Regions from separate parts of the Terrabacter ginsenosidimutans genome, predicted to be linked through region 2. Evidence: predicted binding sites of a transcription regulator. Region 2 holds the regulator's gene; the other holds the start of a gene.
The links. The regulator Rex, encoded in region 2, represses fermentation and respiration genes when NADH is low (regulators of the CRP and FNR family bind a similar motif). The targets are predictions, from matches to a motif close to CTTGTGAANNNNTTCACAAG.
Positions count from the first base shown of each region.

Region 1: the regulator Rex is predicted to act here: its motif matches at 1,204-1,223, upstream of ABD831_RS05925 (geranylgeranyl reductase family protein).

Region 1 is NZ_BAABDC010000001.1:1,277,895-1,286,996, forward strand. It holds gene ABD831_RS05925 (geranylgeranyl reductase family protein) at 1-986, opposite strand, end outside; gene heR (heliorhodopsin HeR) at 1,359-2,204, opposite strand; gene ABD831_RS05935 (hypothetical protein) at 2,553-2,972, shown strand; gene ABD831_RS05940 (DsrE family protein) at 2,969-3,334, shown strand; gene ABD831_RS05945 (HD domain-containing phosphohydrolase) at 3,361-4,935, shown strand; gene ABD831_RS05950 (nitroreductase family protein) at 5,273-5,788, opposite strand; gene ABD831_RS05955 (glycoside hydrolase family 3 N-terminal domain-containing protein) at 5,981-7,450, opposite strand; gene ABD831_RS05960 (WhiB family transcriptional regulator) at 7,851-8,150, opposite strand; gene ABD831_RS05965 (endonuclease/exonuclease/phosphatase family protein) at 8,539-9,102, shown strand, end outside.
Region 2 is NZ_BAABDC010000006.1:116,561-125,662, reverse strand. It holds gene ABD831_RS17060 (RNA polymerase sigma factor) at 1-84, opposite strand, end outside; gene ABD831_RS17055 (glutaredoxin family protein) at 298-573, shown strand; gene ABD831_RS17050 (redox-sensing transcriptional repressor Rex) at 766-1,449, shown strand; gene hemA (glutamyl-tRNA reductase) at 1,446-2,828, shown strand; gene hemC (hydroxymethylbilane synthase) at 2,825-3,793, shown strand; gene ABD831_RS17035 (bifunctional uroporphyrinogen-III C-methyltransferase/uroporphyrinogen-III synthase) at 3,790-5,451, shown strand; gene hemB (porphobilinogen synthase) at 5,465-6,430, shown strand; gene ABD831_RS17025 (MarR family transcriptional regulator) at 6,466-6,951, shown strand; gene hemL (glutamate-1-semialdehyde 2,1-aminomutase) at 7,020-8,357, shown strand; gene ABD831_RS17015 (putative quinol monooxygenase) at 8,503-9,102, shown strand, end outside.

The DNA of each region.
Region 1 (9,102 bases), on a different contig from region 2:
CCTCGCAGGAGGCGACGCACTCCTTCACGGTGGGCGGTACCAGGATCAGCGGGCTGCCCCTCTGGGGGTGAAGTCGCGCTGAGGGCGGCCACCCGACCGGCGCAGGCACCGGTGGCGACTGCGTAGTAGATGCCCTCTCCGCTCAGCGGGTTGATCAGGCCGGCAGCATCACCCGCAAGGAGTATTCGACCGGCAGGTTGGTGCCATCGCGCCGACGACAGGGGCAGGTGGTGCCCGAGCCATGAGTGCGCTGCAGAGGTCGACCCTGGAAGAAGGTCCTCTACCCGCTGCACCATGAGGGCACGCGACGGTGTCGACAACCGGTCGGACAGTACCTCGCCGTAGCCGACGTTCGACCATCCGTCGCCCCGGTCGAAGGCCCATGCATACGAGGGTTGGCGGTCCTGCCCGAAGCGAATGACCTGGCGACCTGCACGCGAGCGCGGAGTCGGTGCATAGGCCCGGAGTCCCAATGCCATTCGTGGGGGCAGGACCAGTCCGATGCTCCGGCGGACCCCTGAGTGGGCACCGTCGGCGGCCACGACGACTCGAGCGCGGATCGTCCCGTCGATCAGCACCCCTCCTGGACTTGTGTCCACGGTGCGCACTCGGTGGCGGCGTAAGATCCCACCGGCACCCACTGCGGCGTCGACGAGGCGGGCGTCGAATTGGGCCCGGGGAACCACCAGCGCAGGTCGACGCATCCGACGGGTCACGCCCTGGGCGCCCATCGACAGCTCCAGCGTTTCAACCGCACGGTGATGGAGTTGCAGTTCCCGCACGGTCTCGTCGGCCCCCAGGGAGCGGAGCACGTCGAAAACGTGGGGTGCTACGCCATCGCCGCACGACTTGTCCCTCGGAAAGTCGGAGCGGTCAAGCAGCAACACCCGAGCGTCCGGCCTTTCGTGCAGTGCAGACAGCGCTGCCGAGCTTCCGGCCGGTCCCGCTCCGACGACGACCACGTCCCAGATGTCATCGGAGGTCATAGTCCGAGCGCCCCCCTCGTCGTAGTCCCAAGTTCACGTGAGCCGCTCTGGAAAGTCGTCGACGAGGGGACTGTCGAGGGCAGCACGCAGGGCCGGACGCAGGGTCGTGGGGACGGACGGCATCTGTTGAGTGAACCACTAGCGCCATCTCCGCACCTGACTCGCGGCGAAGTAACGCACTTAGCGCGGGCACGTCTGCTGGTGCACAGTGGGCAGGCATGTGACAGCCTGCGCATCTTATTTCGCGCCGATGAGAAGAGAGTTCGGACTGCGCGAGGGGCCGGACGGCGCTATGTGTTGAGCGGCCGGCACAGTGGGCGCAGTGCTACGGCGTACGGAGTTGGGCCCCGGGAATCCGCGGGTCGTCAACGGTCACCCAACAAGGACGTTGGCGAAGACCTGCCACGCCAGCAAGCTCTTCGCCACGAGGCTGAGAACGATGTAGGTGCGCTCACCTGTCAGATAGTCCTGCCACCGGCCGACCTGCTTGTACTGGAGCCACTGGTTGATGGCGAAGCTGTTGAAGAACACGAAGAGCGAGACGATGATCCCGTAGACGAATCCCGGTGGGCCGGGGCCATCTTTGACGCCCACGTTGACGATCAGGTATGCCGCGGCGGCCAGCCAGGGGCCGATGCCGGCGACGCAGCCGAACCAGAAGGGCGTCCACCATGCGCGTTGCCCGCGGACCGGGTGCCCACCTTTGCCGTGCATCAAGCCGTTGTTGGACATCTCCATCAGCCAGCCGAAGAGGATCATCGAGACGTTGGCGAAACCGAGCCCGATCAGTGCCGCGATGTCAGATATCCCCAGCACCAAGCTGATGAGGACGATCATCAGCGTCGAGGAGAGGCTGTACTCCACCCAGCGGAAGCGGTTGCGGCCCTTCGACAGCTCGTCGATGTAGCGCGTGAAGCCCCATGGCGAGGCGATCAGGAAGTGGAAGAACGCCGATAGGAACAAGAAGGAAGCGGTTGCCACTCCCAGTGGTACGTCGAACACGAGGTTCGTCACGCCTTGAGAGAGCGGCGTTCCGGGCGGGTGGTTCAGCGCAAAGGTCGACACCGGCAGCGTGAAGTCGTTGCTGAGCGCCACCATGGCCGCGCCGGACACCAGGTGCAGGAACCCCATGACCGCATTGAAGACCCGTAGGCGCTTTGCGCTGTCGCTGCCCACGTCGACAGATCGAGTCTGCAGCTCCAAGGGGTAGGTGCTCATCCCGCACTATTGCATTCCTGCAGGGATGTTCGAGCCCCAACAGAGACCGGGTGAGCTTGGCCCCGTCTCGGCCTAGCTCCTTGACGTCGAAGCCCAGATTCTTGGTGGCCTCCTCGGACGTAAGGACGGAACGGTCGGTGCGGGACGTGACCGCGAGGCGGTCGAGGTTCGCGATCGTCCCGAGGAGCAACCTCGCCCGCGTGGTGAAGTCGCCGGTGTCGAACGGCTCGCCTAGCGAGCTGCGGGCCTTGTGCCCAGGGCTGGGCCGGAGATGAGCTACCGTTTCGGCGCCGTTCCTGGGGCAGGTGCCTCAGGCGGCAGGCTCCGCGCCGGACCACGCTTTGTCACATGACCACATCACTGACCACCGCGGAACCCACGGGCTACGGCCACGCCGGTCGTCTCCTCGAAGCCCTGGCCCACCAGGACTTCGTCATGCTCGCCGGCGCTCTCGAGGGCGACGTGCACCTGCGGGCCCTCGTCGGCAAGGGCCTGGTCGAGCTGGAGGGCTCTGTCGATGTGGCCGACAAGTTCAGGTTCTGGTTCGGCGACACCGACGCTTTCGAGCTGCTGGACGCCACGATCGGCGCGGTCGCCGGGCGACTGCACCTCAGTTGGCGCGTCCGGCTGCAGGCGCCCCGGCTGGGCGACGGCTGGCGTGTCGTCGAGCAGCAGGCTTACGTCACGTGCGCTGAGTCGGGTCGCATCGCCCGAATCGACCTGCTCTGCACCGGATACATCCCCGTAGGACAGGAGCTCGTCCCATGAGCAGCAAGGCTGTCATCTCCCTTACCACCGGTCTGGAGGACCCCGAGCGTGTCACCGTCGCCTTCCTCGTGTCGGTCGGAGCCGCCGAGACAGGCCGGCGCACCCTGATGTTCCTCACGAAGGAGGCGGTGCGCCTGGCCGTCGACGGGGTTGCCGTCGGGACCGCCTGCTCCGGGTGCCCGGACCTGCCGAACCTCGTCAAGCGCTATCAGGCAGCTAGCGGCGAGATCTTCGTCTGCCCGATCTGTGCCTCGTCCAGGGGCCTGGACGATGCACGGCTCATCGAGGGCGCGAGCCTCGGCGGCACGATCCCGATGTGGGAGTGGATCGGCGACGACGGAGCCACGACGTTCAGCTACTGACCGGCGCCGAGTGGGAGGATCGGGCCATGCGGGATCACCTCCCGGATGGCCCGAACCCACCTCTCCCGGCGCGCGCCGAGGTGCTCGCCGCACTGTCCCTGGCCATCGACCTCGGCCTGGGGCTCCCAGTGGAGCACGTCCTGCGGGCGTCGCTCGTCTCCAAGGCCCTCGCCGAGCAGCTCGGCGGGAACGAGGCCGAACAGGCGACGGCGTTCTACACGACGATGTTCATGTGGGTCGGCTGCGTGGCCGACTCCCATGAGTACTCCCGGTGGTTCGGTGACGACATCGCGGTCCGCTCGGCTTCCTACGAGGTCGACTGGACGGGGGTGCCGTATGCCGTGTTCCTTCTGCGCAGCCTCGGCTACGGGCGTCCCCTGCCGCAGCGAATCAAGGTGGCCGGCAGGCTGTTGAGCAACCCGCGTGGCAACCTCACCGCGATGATCACCTCCCACTGCTCCTCCGCGGCCCTCTTCGCGAGCCGGCTCGGGTTCGGGGACGACGTCTGCGGTGCCCTTCCTTTCGGGTTCGAGCGGTGGGACGGCCAGGGCCTCCCCGCGGGAGCCTCCGGCGAGCAGCTCCCCGTGGCCATGCGGATCACGCAGGTCGCCGACATCGCCGAGGTGCTCCACCGTCGCCACGGCCTCGACGCGTGCATCGCCACGGTGCGTCAGCGCCGGGGTGGCTGGTTCGACCCGCAGGTGGCCGAGGCGTTCGCCGCCAACGCCGAGGCACTGCTGGACCTGCCGGATGACGTGTGGCAGCTCGCCGTGGCGGAGGCCCCCGGGGGGCAGGAGGCGGTCACCGAGGCGCAGCTGGACGACCTGGTCATGGCCCTCGGGGACTTCGTGGACCTCAAGAGTCCCTACACGCTCGGCCACTCGCGTGCAGTTGCGGGCCTCGTCGGAGCCGCTGCCCGACACGCGGGACTGACGCGAGCCGAACAGGGGACCCTGCGACGGGCCGGGCACCTGCACGACATCGGGCGGATCGGCGTCTCCAACCTCGTGTGGGACAAGCCTGATCCGCTCACCGCGACGGAGCGGGAGCGGATGCAGCTGCACCCGTTCCTCTCCGGTCGCATCCTCGCCCGGGTGCCAGCGCTGGCGCCCGAAGCCAGGCTTGTCGTCAACCACCACGAGCGGCTGGACGGCTCGGGCTACCCGAACCGGCTGTCCGGTTCGGACCTCAGCCTGTCCGACCAGCTTCTGGCTGCCGCGGACCGACTTCAGGGTCTCGTGGAGCCACGTCCGCACCGGGCGGCGCTGTCGCCGCGGGAGGCGGCTGACCTGCTGCGGCAGGACGCCCGGGCCGGCCACCTGCACTCGGGCGCGGTGGACGCGGTGCTCGCCGCGGCCGGTCGCACGTCGGCGCGAGGCGCCTGGCCGGTCGGGCTGACCGACCGTGAGGTCGACGTGCTGCGGCTGGTCGCGGCCGCCACGCCGACTCGTGAGATCGCCACCCGGCTGGGCATCACGGAGAAGACCGTCCGCAACCACATCGACCACGTCTTCGCCAAGACCGGAACGTCGAACCGCGTCGGGCTGAGCCTCTTCGCCCTCACGAACGGCCTGGCCGCCGCCACCCCGACCCCCGCCTGAACGGCGGCCGCCCGTGGGGTCAGTCGCGGCTGCGGTCAGTAGGGTCGCTGCGTAGCTATGCGAGGACCGCCGCGACCGAACGGTTCACCCCGGAGGTTCTTCTCGATCGCTGACTCGGACAGGTGCGGGCGGCCCAATGCCCGCAGTGGTCCATCCCTCGGTCATCTCGGGCCGCATCTCCCCCTCGCGGGCGCAAGGGTCTGCACGAGAGAGGCGCGCCCGGCTGGCGGCGAAGTGACGCAACTGCACGTGTCGCCACGCCGGCGTTCGGCAGGCCCACGAGTCTCGCTCCACGCGTGCCCATCCGCCGGGGCGGTCCCGCGGGTGGGGTCGATGGTCACCACCTCCCGCGGTGCACCACCTCGTCGAAGGGGCGTCGGTTCAGCCGCTCAATGATGGCCAGAGGCTTGTCCGCCGGATAGCCGACGGAGAGCACGTAGGCCAGGAAGCGTCCTTCGGGCAAACCCAGAACGGTCCTGGCTTGGTCCTGGTCGGCGACCGCAGCGTGGCCTGTGCCGACGCCCAGGTCGGCTGCGGCGACGGTCATCGCGTACGTGGCCTGGCCAAGGTCGTACTGGAGAAGAGCCGACTGGCGATCGTCCTGCGGATCCGGCGCGACGATCGCGATCGCGGCCGCCGCGCCGGCGACGTGCTTAGCGCCCTGCCACACCTTCGCCAGCTCGACCAGCTGCGCGCGGTCCGTGACGAGCACGAAGTCCCAGGGCTGCCAGTTGCCCGCCGATGGGGCACGTCGCCCCGCCTCGAGAATCCGGTCGAGCACCTCGTCAGGGACTGGCTGCTCCGTGAACTGCCGAACGTTTCGTCTCGCCCTCAGGGCGTCCCATGTCTCCACGCTCACATCGTGCGCCGTCAGGGCCGGAACGGTCACCCTCCTGACGCGCCTCCGTTCAGCCAGCCCGCCCTGGTGTGGGCGTCGACCAGCTCGAAGCTGCGGCACGGAGTTCGCTTTCACGCGCTCGATGCTGACTCAGCTGTTGGTGCGGTTGTTGCTGTCGCTATGCGGCGGAGCGTCGGTCATAGTCCGTCAGAGCTGGGTGTTGAGGTAGCGCTGTAGCCCAGCGACGGTCCGGGTGTTCCATGTCGTGGCACCGTCCAGGTACAGGCCGAGATAGCTCTGCATGGCGGCCATCGAGCGCGGTCCCCAGACGCCGACGACGGGGGCGCCGATCCGGGCCTGCAGGGAACGGATCGTCGCACTGTCGAAGACGCCGGTCTGCGTGATTCCCAGCCAGCGCTGCAGGGCCGTCTTCGTCGGGGCGCCAAAGGAGCCGGTGATCGGCAGCCGTGGCGAGAGCAGGCCGTAGTGCGCCTTGACCGTCAGGACACGCATTACCGCGGCCTGGACCCGGCCTCGGAACACGCTGTCGGCCGCGGCGCGCGCGGTCACGGCATTGACCATCGCCGGGATGACCGAGGGGTTGACGGTCAGGACGACGTCACCGCCCGCGCTGATGAAGCCGACGGCACGGGCACCGGGCGACCACGCCGCCAGCTGCTTGGCGTTGCCGAGGTCGTCACTGATGACGATGCCGGAGAAGGCCAGGTCTCCGCGGATCATCCCGCGAATTACTGTGGGCGAGAAGACGGCCGGGTGTGATGCATCGATACGCGCGTAGTAGGCGGACGACACCATGAGCAGGTGCGCGCCGGCGTTGACAGCAGCCCGGAAAGGCGTGATGTCGGCAGACGTGCGGGTGGTCACTGTGTCGGTGACGCCGGCTGTCGTGTCGGTGTTGCCGGTGACCCGCCCAAGGCCCGGGAAGTGCTTGGCCGTCATCGCCAGGCCCGAGGCCTGCATGCCCTTGAGGAACGCCGTGCCCTTGTCGGCGACGACCGACGGGGTGTAGCCGTACTCCCGCTGGTAGTGGCCGATGGGCTGGTTGAGGCTCGCGAAGCTTTTCGCGACGGTGTCCATCACGGGAGCGAGGTCGACGTCGACGCCCGAGCGCATCACTTGGGTGCCCCACGTCCTGGCGTATGCCGTGAGCGTCGTGTCGGACCAGGTGCCCTGGGTCAGGGCGGTCGGCAGACGGGAGAAGCCCGGCCCCTGAAGGACCTGCACGTAGCCGCCCTCCTGGTCGGAGGCGATGAACAGCGGCACGCCGGCCGTCGCAGAGCTCGTCGTCAACGTGTCGGCCCGGCCGGCGATGTAGCGGACCGATGGCGCTCCCGCTGTCGTGCGACCGGTGAGGATGAGGTTGCCGACGTGGTAGGCGCTGATAGCCGTCATCGTGGCCGACCCGATGCCGGTCGCCGGCCCTCCGACCATGAAGAGCTGACCGATCCGCTGTGCCGGCGTCATCCGGTCATAGACGGCCTGCGCCGCAGCGGCAGGCGTCAAGGTGAGGCCCACCGTCTCGGCGGCCACCAGAGGTGGTGAGGCCGGACCGTCGGGGACGACGGGACCGGCGGGAAGGGCGACGACACCGATGACGACTGGGGCCAGAGTCGCACCGAGGTATGCCGCGAGGCGAGACCTGGGGCGGGAACGCATGGGGATCCACCTATCACTCAAGGGGACTCAGCGCGACGCGCTCTCAGTCTAGGGCGCCCCGAGCAACGGCTGGCCGCGATCAGTCAACGCACGGCTGTAAGCGCGTCTTCCGGCTTGTGGAATTCGCACGGTCGGCGCCTGATCGGCGGCTCAAGCCACGATGTCTGCTCGGAGACGGAAGGCTCCGTGAGCAACGCTTGGCAGGCCCAGTACGGAGTCCACCTCGTCTCGTGACAGGTAGCTGCCGTGCCCGGCCACTCGGGTGATCACGTCACCGAGGAGCTCGATCTCCTCGCGCAGCTGATCGTCGACGAGGTCGCGCCGCGGCGGCGGTGCGGCCTCGTCGGTCCCCTGAATGTGGGGGGTGCCTACTGGCATGGGGTTCTCTCCTCAAGCGCTCTTACCTGGCCTGTGACGCCGTTCCGGCCCGAAGGGCAGACTTCCACGACGTGATGTCCGGCCGCTTCCGGAGCAGCGCCCGGCGCTCCCGCTCGGTCATGCCTCCCCACACACCGAACTCCGTCCTGCTGTCCAAGGCCTCAGCCAGGCACTGCACGAGGACCGGACAGGTCATGCAGACCGCCTTTGCGTCGTGCTGGGCCTTCCCCCGGACGAACAACGCCTCAGGGTCTTGACCGGCACAGTTGGCATCCGAAGCCCACTCGTCCACCCACAGATCCACCGTTGCGACAGCACTCATGACAACCACCCCTCCCCGGCCCGGCGCCTCCCATGACTGCCGAGCCGACCAGGGCCGTCCCACCGGCCCCGATCATGCGGACCCCAACGGGGCCTGAGAGAAGACACTACGAGCGCAAACCCTGGGCCGATATAGCCCGTTTGGACTGCCTTGCGCACGACACAACTAGTCACTTTGCTCAGTTCTGGTGATCACCCGAGCCGGTTGGAGAGGTCTGCATCCGGGAACTGCTGCCGAACGGACGCGGAACTGGGACTGTGGCGTCCGTCGTCCTCGCGAGTCTTGCGCCAGACAGACGCGATTGCGGACCGCATCACCGCCGGGTTCGATAAGAGGTATGCGCGTGGGCCTCATGAGCGACCCGGGCCGAGTTGCCTTGACGTGGCTCATGGCCCTCTCCATCAGCGGCCTCGCCGCCTGCGACGCTGGCCACGCGGCAAACGACCTGACCAGCAGGAGTCGGCCAGTGATCGGTTCGCTGGAAACGCCACTCCGCGTGTTGCAGATGAACCTGTGCAACAGCGGGCGCGCTGCCTGCTACACCGGCGGGCGTGCCGTCAGCATGGCGGTTGCACTGGTCCATCAGCACCGGCCCGGCATGGTCAGTCTCAACGAGGTATGCCGCGATGACGTTCGCGTCCTGAAGCAGGCGATGTCGGCGACCCGACCCGCTGGCGGGATAGCGTCAGCGTTCGCACCCGCGAAGGATCGCGCAGGCCAGGCCCCGGTGCTGTGTCAGAACGGTCAGGAGTTCGGTGACGCCGTCCTGGTGATGGTGCCCTCGCCAACGCCCGGTGTTCGTAGCGTCACCGGTGTCTACCCGGTGCAAGACTCCAGCGACGTCGAGGGACGCGTCTGGGCGTGCATCGATCTGCCCAAACGGTTCTTGGCCTGCGCCACGCACACGGCCAGCACGAATGCGACCGTCGCGCTCGAGCAGTGCCGATACCTG
Region 2 (9,102 bases):
GGCGTCGAGCGCCGACCGCCACGTCGGCAGGACAGGCAGCCGGGCGATCGCCGGGAGAGCCGGGAGCGCGGGAGCGCCGGCCATCGAGACGAGTCCCGGGGGGACTGTCCGGGCAGGGCTGAGCGGCACTCGCGTCGGGGTCCTTCCCGACGCGGTGACAGGTCGGTGCCGGCGAGCCGGCGTCCTGTTCGCGCGCATCGTGCACAGTCTGTCGGAATGCGCCATCGCGCGGGAGTCTCACGACGTTTTGTGGCCGACCCGACGCCCGGTCCGGGCGAGCGTGCCTAGAGTTGGTCCATGAGCAGCGACCACCCCATCGCGGTGCCCGTGACGCCGTCGGCACCCCGCGTGGTCCTGCTGGGCCGTCCCGGGTGTCACCTGTGCGACCAGGCACGCGCCGTCGTCGAGCGGGTGACGCAGGAGCTGGGCGTGAGCTGGCAGGAGCACTCCATCGACGACGACCCCGAGCTGCTGCGGCGCTACGCCGAGCAGATCCCGGTCACCTTCGTCGACGGGCGGCGCCACGACTTCTGGAGGGTCGACGAAGGTCGTCTGCGTGCAGCCCTGACCTGAGCCCCGCACCGAGGCTCGACCCGGGCCCTGGTCCGTCGAGTCCGGTGACCTGCCTGCGGGGTGCGTCCCATGCCGTGGTAGGCCCGCGAAGTCAACTTTGTGCATGGGTTCACAAACGTCTAGCCTGAACTGGTCCCCACGTGCTTTGCGTTCGGGAAAAACGCCTCGTTTGAGAGGAGCCGGTGAGCAAGAGTGTCCGCCGACCCTGCACTGCGTCGAGAGATCCCCGACGCAACCGTCGCGCGGCTTCCCGAGTACCTGCGAACGCTCTCGCGCCTCGCTGAGGACGGCGTCCTGTCGGTCTCGTCCGAGGAGCTCGCGGCCGAGGTCGGGGTGCGCTCCGCGCAGCTGCGCAAGGACCTAAGCCACCTCGGCTCCTACGGAGTGCGCGGCGTCGGCTACGACGTCGAGACGCTCGCCCTCGAGATCTCCCGGGCCCTGGGCCTGACCGAGGACTGGCCGGTCGCCATCGTCGGGATGGGCAACCTCGGGCACGCGCTCGCCTCCTACTCCGGCTTCGTCACCAAGGGCTTCCGCATCGTCGGGCTCTACGACGACGACCCGGCCCTCACCGACGAGCGCATCGTCGGGATCGCGATCCGCCCGCTCGCCGAGCTGAGCGCCGACCACGCCGTGGACCCGATCGCCATCGGCGTCATCGCGACTCCCGCCCCCGCCGCCCAGGCCGTCTGCGACGCCCTCGTCGGCGCCGGGATCAGCTCCATCCTCAACTTCGCCCCGGCCGTGCTGTCCGTGCCGAGCGGCGTGGACGTACGCCGTGTCGACCTCTCGACGGAGCTGCAGATCCTCGCCTTCCACGCCCAGCGCAAGTCGCTCGCCGCGGGAGACCTCCAGTCGGCGGTGGTCGCGCAATGAGCCTGCTCGTCATCGGACTGTCCCACCACACGGCGCCGCTGTCGGTGCTCGAGGCGCTCTCGGAACGTCCCGACCGGGCGGAGGCCATCGCGGCGTCGGTGCTCGGATCGGCCACGGCCACCGAGGCCGTCGTGCTCTCGACGTGCAACCGCCTCGAGGTGTACGCGTCGGTCCCGGCCTTCCACCCCGCCGTCGCCGCCATCGGTGAGGCGCTCGCGCTCGCTGCCGGCATCGAGGAGCCCGAGGGGGCGCGTCCGGTCGCCGAGCTGCCTCCGGGCGACCCGGCCGATGCGCTCGCCGCCCGGGCCGAGGCGCTCGCCGACCACCTCTACGTCCGTTACGACGACGCGGCCGTGGCGCACGCGTTCACCGTCGCCTGCGGGCTCGACTCGATGGCCGTCGGGGAGTCCCAGATCCTCGGACAGATGCGCGACTCGCTCGCCGGTGCCCAGGGCCGCGGGCAGGCCGGGGAGTCGCTCAACGCGCTCTTCCAGGGCGCTCTGCGCGTCGGCAAGCGCGCCCACACCGAGACCGACATCGACCAGCACAGCGTCTCGCTCGTGCAGATCGCGCTCGAGGAGGCATCGGCGGTCCTCGGGCCTCTCCACGGCGCCCCCACGGCCGTGGTCGGCGCCGGCGGGATGAGCGGCCTCGCCGCCGCGACGGCGCGTCGGCAGGGTGTCGACCCGCTCGCGATCGTCAACCGCACCCCCGAGCGCGCCGAGCGGCTCGCGACCTCGACGTCGGGCGTGGCCCGTGCGTGGGCCGAGCTGCCCGACGTCCTCGCCGAGAGCGACCTCGTCATCACCTGCACCGGAGCCGTCGGACACGTCATCACCGCCGAGATGCTCGAAGAGAGCGCGGCACGCCGTGACGGACGGCCCCAGGTCGTCGTCGACCTCGCCCTGCCGCGCGACGTCGAGCCCGTCGACTCCTGGGTCCGCCCGGTGCGGGGCGTGACGCTCATCGACCTGCAGGCACTGGGCCTGCTGCTCGAGGGTCGTGCCGACACGACGCAGGTCGTCCGGGTGCGCGAGCTCGTCACCGGCGAGGTCGCCGACTACCTGACCCGTCGCATGGAGAAGTCGGTGGCCCCGACCGTGGCCGCGCTGCGGGCCCGGGCGGCCGCCCTCGTCGCGACCGAGATGGACCGGCTCGACCAGCGCCTTCCCGAGCTCGACGAGACGACGCGGGCCGAGGTCGGTCTCGCCGTCCACCGGATCGTCGAGAAGCTGCTCCACACGCCGACCATGCGCGTCAAGGAGTTCGCCATGGAGGGCAGCGGAGACGACTACGCCGCGGCCCTGCGAGAGCTCTTCGACCTCGAGCCCAAGGACGTCGCCAACGTGTCCACGCCCCCGAAGCGGGCCCAGCCATGACCACCCTGCGCCTCGGCACGCGCCGCTCCGCCCTCGCCACCACCCAGTCCGGCTGGGTGGCCGACCGGCTGCGCGAGGCCGGTCACGAGGTCGAGCTCGTCGAGATCACCACCGAGGGCGACGTGTCGGGGGAGCTGCTCACCGCCATCGGCGGCACCGGCGTCTTCGCGGCAGCCATCCGCCGAGCCCTGCTCGACGGTCGCATCGACGTGGCCGTCCACTCCCTCAAGGACCTACCGACCACGCCCGAGCCCGGTCTCGTCGTCGCTGCCGTGCCGGTGCGCGAGGACAGTCGCGACGTGCTGGTGGCGCGCGACGGCCTGACGCTCGGCGAGCTGCCCGCGGGCTCGGTCGTCGGCACCGGTTCACCGCGTCGCACGGCCCAGATCGCCGCCCTCGGACTCGGCGTCGAGATCCGACCGATCCGCGGAAACGTCGACACGAGAATCGGATTCGTGTCCTCCGGTGCGCTCGATGCGGTCGTCCTGGCGCGCGCAGGGCTCGCTCGTCTCGGACGCCTCGGCGAGGCCACCGAGGTCATCGACCCCATCCAGGTCCTCCCCGCTCCCGGGCAGGGCGCCCTCGCGGTCGAGTGCCGGTCCGACCGCGACGACGTCGTGGCCGCGGTCTCGGTGCTCGACGACCCCGAGACCCGGGCGTGCGTCGTCGCCGAGCGCTCACTGCTCGCAACGCTCGAGGCCGGGTGCACCGCGCCCGTCGGGGCACTCGCCGAGGTCGTCGAGGGCGACGACGGTCTCGAGCTGTCGTTGCGTGCCTTCGCCGGCACCGAGGACGGCTCCGTCGAGCTGCGCCGCTCGCTCGTCGGGCCCTACGACGAGCCGGAGGCCCTCGGCTCACGGCTCGCCCACATCCTGCTGGAGGACGGCGCCGCCGACCTCCAGGTCGCCACGCCAGCTGGACCTGTCCCAGACCACGCCCCACACCAACCGGAGCAAGTTTCGTGACTCCTTCCCGCCAGCCGTCAGAGCAGACGGACCCGACTCCCACCCACGCGACGACGCACGCGACGACGCCGGCGCGGGTCGCCTTCGTCGGCTCCGGTCCGGGCGATCCCGGCCTGATGACGCTGCGCGGTCGCGACCTGCTCGCCGCCGCGGACGTCGTCGTGCTCGACCGCATCGCCCGTGACGACGTCGTGCTCGAGCACACCCGTCCCGACGTCGAGATCATCGATGCCGGACACGGCGAGCAGGGTCAGGAGCTCACCCATGCGGTGCGCGCCAAGCTCGTCGTCAAGGCCGCGAAGTCCGTGGGCCCGAGCGGTCTCGTCGTGCGCCTCATGGACGGGGATCCCGCGACCTTCAACGGCCTCGTCGAGGAGGTGCGCGCCTGCCGCAAGGCCGGTGTCACCTTCGACGTCGTGCCGGGCGTCTCGGCCCTCACGGCCGGCCCGACGTATGCCGGGGTGCCGCTGACCTCGAAGTCCACCGGCGCCGTCCACGTCGTCGGTGTCGAGCGCACCGGTGTCGACTGGTCCGCCTACGCGGCCGACACCGACACCCTCGTGCTCCTCGGTGGCACCGACGGCATCCGCAGCGCGCTCAGCGCGCTGCGCGCCGCCGGACGGCCTTCGGACTCGCTCGTCGTCCTGACGGCCCGCGGCACGACGGTGCGCCAGTCGTCCGTCGCCACGACCCTCGGCGAGGCGGACGGCGTCTTCGGCGGCAAGGAGCCTCTCGAGGTCTCCCTCGCCGTCGTCTCGCCGAACGTCGCCCTGCGTGACGAGTTCTCGTGGTTCGAGTCCAAGCCGCTGTTCGGCTGGAAGGTCCTCGTGCCGCGCACCCAGGCGCAGGCGGGTTCGATGGTCGAGCGCCTCGCCGGCTACGGCGCGACGGCAGACGTCGTCCCCACGATCTCGGTCGAGCCGCCGCGCACGCCGCAGCAGATGGAGAAGGCCGTCAAGGGCCTCGTCACGGGCCGCTACGAGTGGGTCGGCTTCACGTCGGTCAACGCCGTGCGTGCCGTGCGCGAGCGCTTCGAGGAGTTCGGCCTCGACGCCCGCGCCTTCGCCGGTCTCAAGGTCGCCGCCGTCGGTGGCGTCACTGCGGCTGCCCTGCGCGAGTGGGGGATCAACCCCGACCTCGTTCCTGCCGGCGAGCAGTCGGCGGCCGGGCTCCTCGAGTCGTGGCCCGAGTTCGACGAGGTGCTCGACCCGATCAACCGGGTCCTGCTGCCGCGCGCCGACATCGCGACCGAGACGCTCGTTGCCGGCCTGCGCGACATGGGCTGGGAGGTCGACGACGTGACCGCCTACCGCACCGTGCGCGCCGCGCCGCCGGCCGCGCACATCCGCGACGCCATCAAGGGCGGCGACTACGACGCCGTGCTCTTCACGTCGAGCTCGACGGTCCGCAACCTCGTCGGGATCGCCGGGAAGCCCCACGCCGCAACGGTCGTCGCGTGCATCGGTCCGGCCACGGCCAAGACGGCACAGGAGCACGGGCTTCGTGTGGACGTCCTCGCGCCGGAGGCCTCGGCCATCAGCCTCGTCGACGCCCTCGCCGGTCACGGCGTCGGACTCGCCGTCGCTGCGGCAGAGGCCGGCCAGCCCGTGCAGCGTCCCAGCGACAAGCGCCCGGCCTCGCGCCGCCGCGCCCGCTGAGAGGAGCCTCCGGATGATCGAGCGTCCCCGTCGCCTGCGCCAGAGCCCCGTCCTCAGGTCGCTCGTCGCCGAGACCCGGCTGCACCCGCGCGACCTCGTGCTGCCGGTGTTCGTCGGCGAGGGGCTGACGCGGCCGCACCCGATCGCGAGCATGCCGGGCGTCGACCAGCACACGCTCGAGACCGTCGTCGAGGTCGCTCGACGCTGCGTCGAGGCCGGTCTCGGCGGGATCATGCTCTTCGGCGTGCCCCAGCACAAGGACGCGACGGGCACGGGCGCCGTGGATCCGGACGGCATACTCAACGTGGCCCTCCGCGCCGTCCGCGAGGCGGTCGGCGACGACCTCGTCGTGATGGCCGACACGTGCCTCGACGAGTTCACCGACCACGGGCACTGCGGCGTGCTCGACGAGCAGGGCCGTGTCGACAACGATGCGACGAACCTGCTCTACGCCGAGATGGCCGTCGCGCAGGCTCGGGCCGGCGCCCACGTCGTCGCCCCCTCGGGGATGATGGACGGCCAGGTCGCCGTCATCCGAGAGGCGCTCGACGCGGAGGGCCTCACCGACACGGTGATCCTCGCGTACTCGGCCAAGTACGCGTCGGCGTTCTTCGGGCCGTTCCGCGAGGCCGTGCAGTCGAGCCTGCAGGGCGACCGACGCACCTACCAGCAGGACCCCGCCAACATCGTCGAGTCGCTCCGCGAGATCGACCTCGACATCGCAGAGGGCGCCGACATGGTCATGGTGAAGCCCGCGATGTCCTACCTCGACGTCGTCTCGGCGGCCGCCGAGCGGTCGTCGGTGCCGGTCGCGGCCTACCAGGTGTCGGGCGAGTACTCCATGATCCACGCGGCCGCCGCGAACGGCTGGATCGACCTCCGGGCCGCCGCCATCGAGTCGCTCACCTCGATCCGCCGTGCCGGCGCGCAGGTCGTGCTGACGTACTTCGCGCTCGACGTGGCCGAATGGACCGCCTGACACCACTACCATCTGTGCAATCGCAGGAGGTTGACATGTCAGGAACAGGGGACGACGGCGTGCGCTGGCTCAGTGACGCCGAGCAGTCGTCGTGGCGCGCCATCCTGCGCGGGACGAGGCTGCTCGAACGCGCGCTCGACGACGCCCTCGGCGACGCCGGGCTGCAGCTGAGCGAGTACGAGATCATCTCGATGCTGTCCGAGAGCGAGAACCACCGGCTGCGGATGAGTGAGCTCGCCGCGATGGTCGTCCAGTCGCGCAGCCGCCTGACGCACACGGCGAAGCGGCTCGAGGACCGGGGCTGGGTCACCCGCGAGCAGTGCGCCGACGACAAGCGCGGCGTCGAGCTGGTGCTGACCTCGGGCGGCCTGGCGGCCGTGCGCGACATCTCCCGCGTCCACGTCGAGAGCGTGCGCGACAACCTCGTCGACATCATGACGCCGGCCCAGTTCAGGGCGATCGGCGACGCGATGGGCATCGTGCGCGACCACCTCGACCCGGGCAGCGCCAGCGGACGCTGACCGGGCCCCACCGGCCCCATGGCGTATGCCGTGCGTCGGGCACCCGTGCGGGTTGAGACACTGGGGTCATGAGCTCGCAGCCCCTACCCGTCCAGACCGACTCCGACGCGCCGGCGTCCGCAGCGCTCCTCGCGCGCGCCGCCGAGGTGATCCCCGGTGGTGTGAACTCCCCGGTGCGTGCGTTCCGGGCGGTCGGTGGCACCCCGCGTTTCATGGCGAGCGGGTCGGGCCCGTGGCTGACCGACGCCGACGGCAAGCGCTACGTCGACCTCATCTGCTCGTGGGGTCCGATGATCCTGGGCCACGCCCACCCGGACGTCCTTACGGCGGTGACCGAGGCTGCGGCACACGGTTTCTCGTTCGGCACGCCCAGTGAGAACGAGGTGCGGCTGGCCGAGGAGATCGTGGCCCGCGTCGAGCCCGTCGAGCAGGTGCGCCTCGTCAACTCGGGCACCGAGGCGACGATGTCGGCCATCCGCCTCGCACGAGGTTTCACGGGCCGCGACGTCATCGTGAAGTTCGCCGGCTGCTATCACGGCCACGTCGACGCGCTGCTCGCCTCGGCCGGTTCGGGGGTCGCCACGTTCGCCCTGCCCGACTCCGCCGGGGTGCCGCGGTCGAGCGCCGGCGAGACGATCGTCCTGCCCTACAACGACCTGCCTGCCCTCGAGGCCGTCTTCGCCGAGCGAGGACACGAGATCGCCGCGGTCATCACCGAGGCCGCGGCCGGCAACATGGGCGTCGTCCCCCCGGCTCCCGGCTTCACGGAGGGCCTGCTGCGCGTCACCAAGGCGCACGGCGCCCTGCTCGTCTCAGACGAGGTGATGACCGGCTTCCGCTGCAGCGCGTCCGGCTTCTACGGCCTCGAGGGGCCGTATGCCGCGGGCGCGCCCGATCTCTTCACCTTCGGCAAGGTCATGGGTGGCGGTTTCCCGACGGCGGCCTTCGGTGGCCGCGCCGACGTCATGGCGCTGCTCGCGCCGCTGGGGCCCGTCTACCAGGCCGGCACCCTCTCCGGTAACCCCGTCGCGTCGGCCGCCGGCCTCGCCACGCTGCAGGGCTGCACCCCCGCCGTCTACGAACGGCTCGACGTGGTCTCCCACGCCATCGCCGGCGCCGTGGCGAACGAGCTGACCGCGGCCTCGGTGCCCCACACGATCCAGTGGGCCGGGTCGATGTTCTCCGTCTTCTTCCGAGACGGCGCGGTCACGAGCTACGACGACGCCAAGGACCAGGACACCGGCGCCTTCCGCCGCTTCTTCCACGCGATGCTGGGCCAGGGCGTGCACCTCCCGCCGAGCGCGTTCGAGTCCTGGTTCGTCTCGGCCTCGCACGATGACGCGGCCGTCGACCACGTGCTGGCGGCTCTCCCCGCCGCCGCTCGGGCCGCCGCCACCCCCGACTGACGGCACCGGCGAGCCGAGCCGGCCACACGGCATACGCCCGGCCGGCTCGGGTGGGTCGGGCATTGTGTGCCCGCCGCGGGTGGAGGACGCTGGTCGGTGACGGCGGCGCCGTCCGGGTGCCGCCCCGACCGGAGGAGGTGGGGTCGTGCACGCACGCTCCACGACTGTCATGGGCCGACCCGGCATGATCGAGACCGGCATCGCGCACGTCCAGGACGTGGTGATGCCGCAGGTCAGGGCGATGGACGGCTGTGTCGGTCTGTCGATGGTCGCCGACCGCATCAGTGGCCGGTGCATCGTGACGACGGCCTGGCGCGACGAGGCCGCGATGCGCGCCACCGCCGAGAGCGTCGCACCGCTCCGACAGCAGGCCGCAGACCTCCTCGGCGGCGAAGCGACGGTCGACGAGTGGGAGATCGCCTACCTCCACCGCGACCACCGGGTCGCCGACGGTTGCTGCGCCCGGGTGACGTGGTCCGAGTCGGACCCCGCGAAGGTCGACAGCATCATCGAGGCCTTCCGCATGGGGATCATGCCCAAGGTGGAGCAGCTCGAGGGCTTCTGCAGCGCAAGCCTCTTCGTGGACCGAGCCGCCGGACGGTCATGTGTCACCGCGACGTACGACTCGCCCGAGGCCATGATGGCGAACCGCAACGCGGCGATGGGGCTGCGTGCCGACCTCGTGCAGGAGACCGGCATGAGAATCACCGAGATCGGCGAGTTCTCCCTCGCCATCGCGCACCTC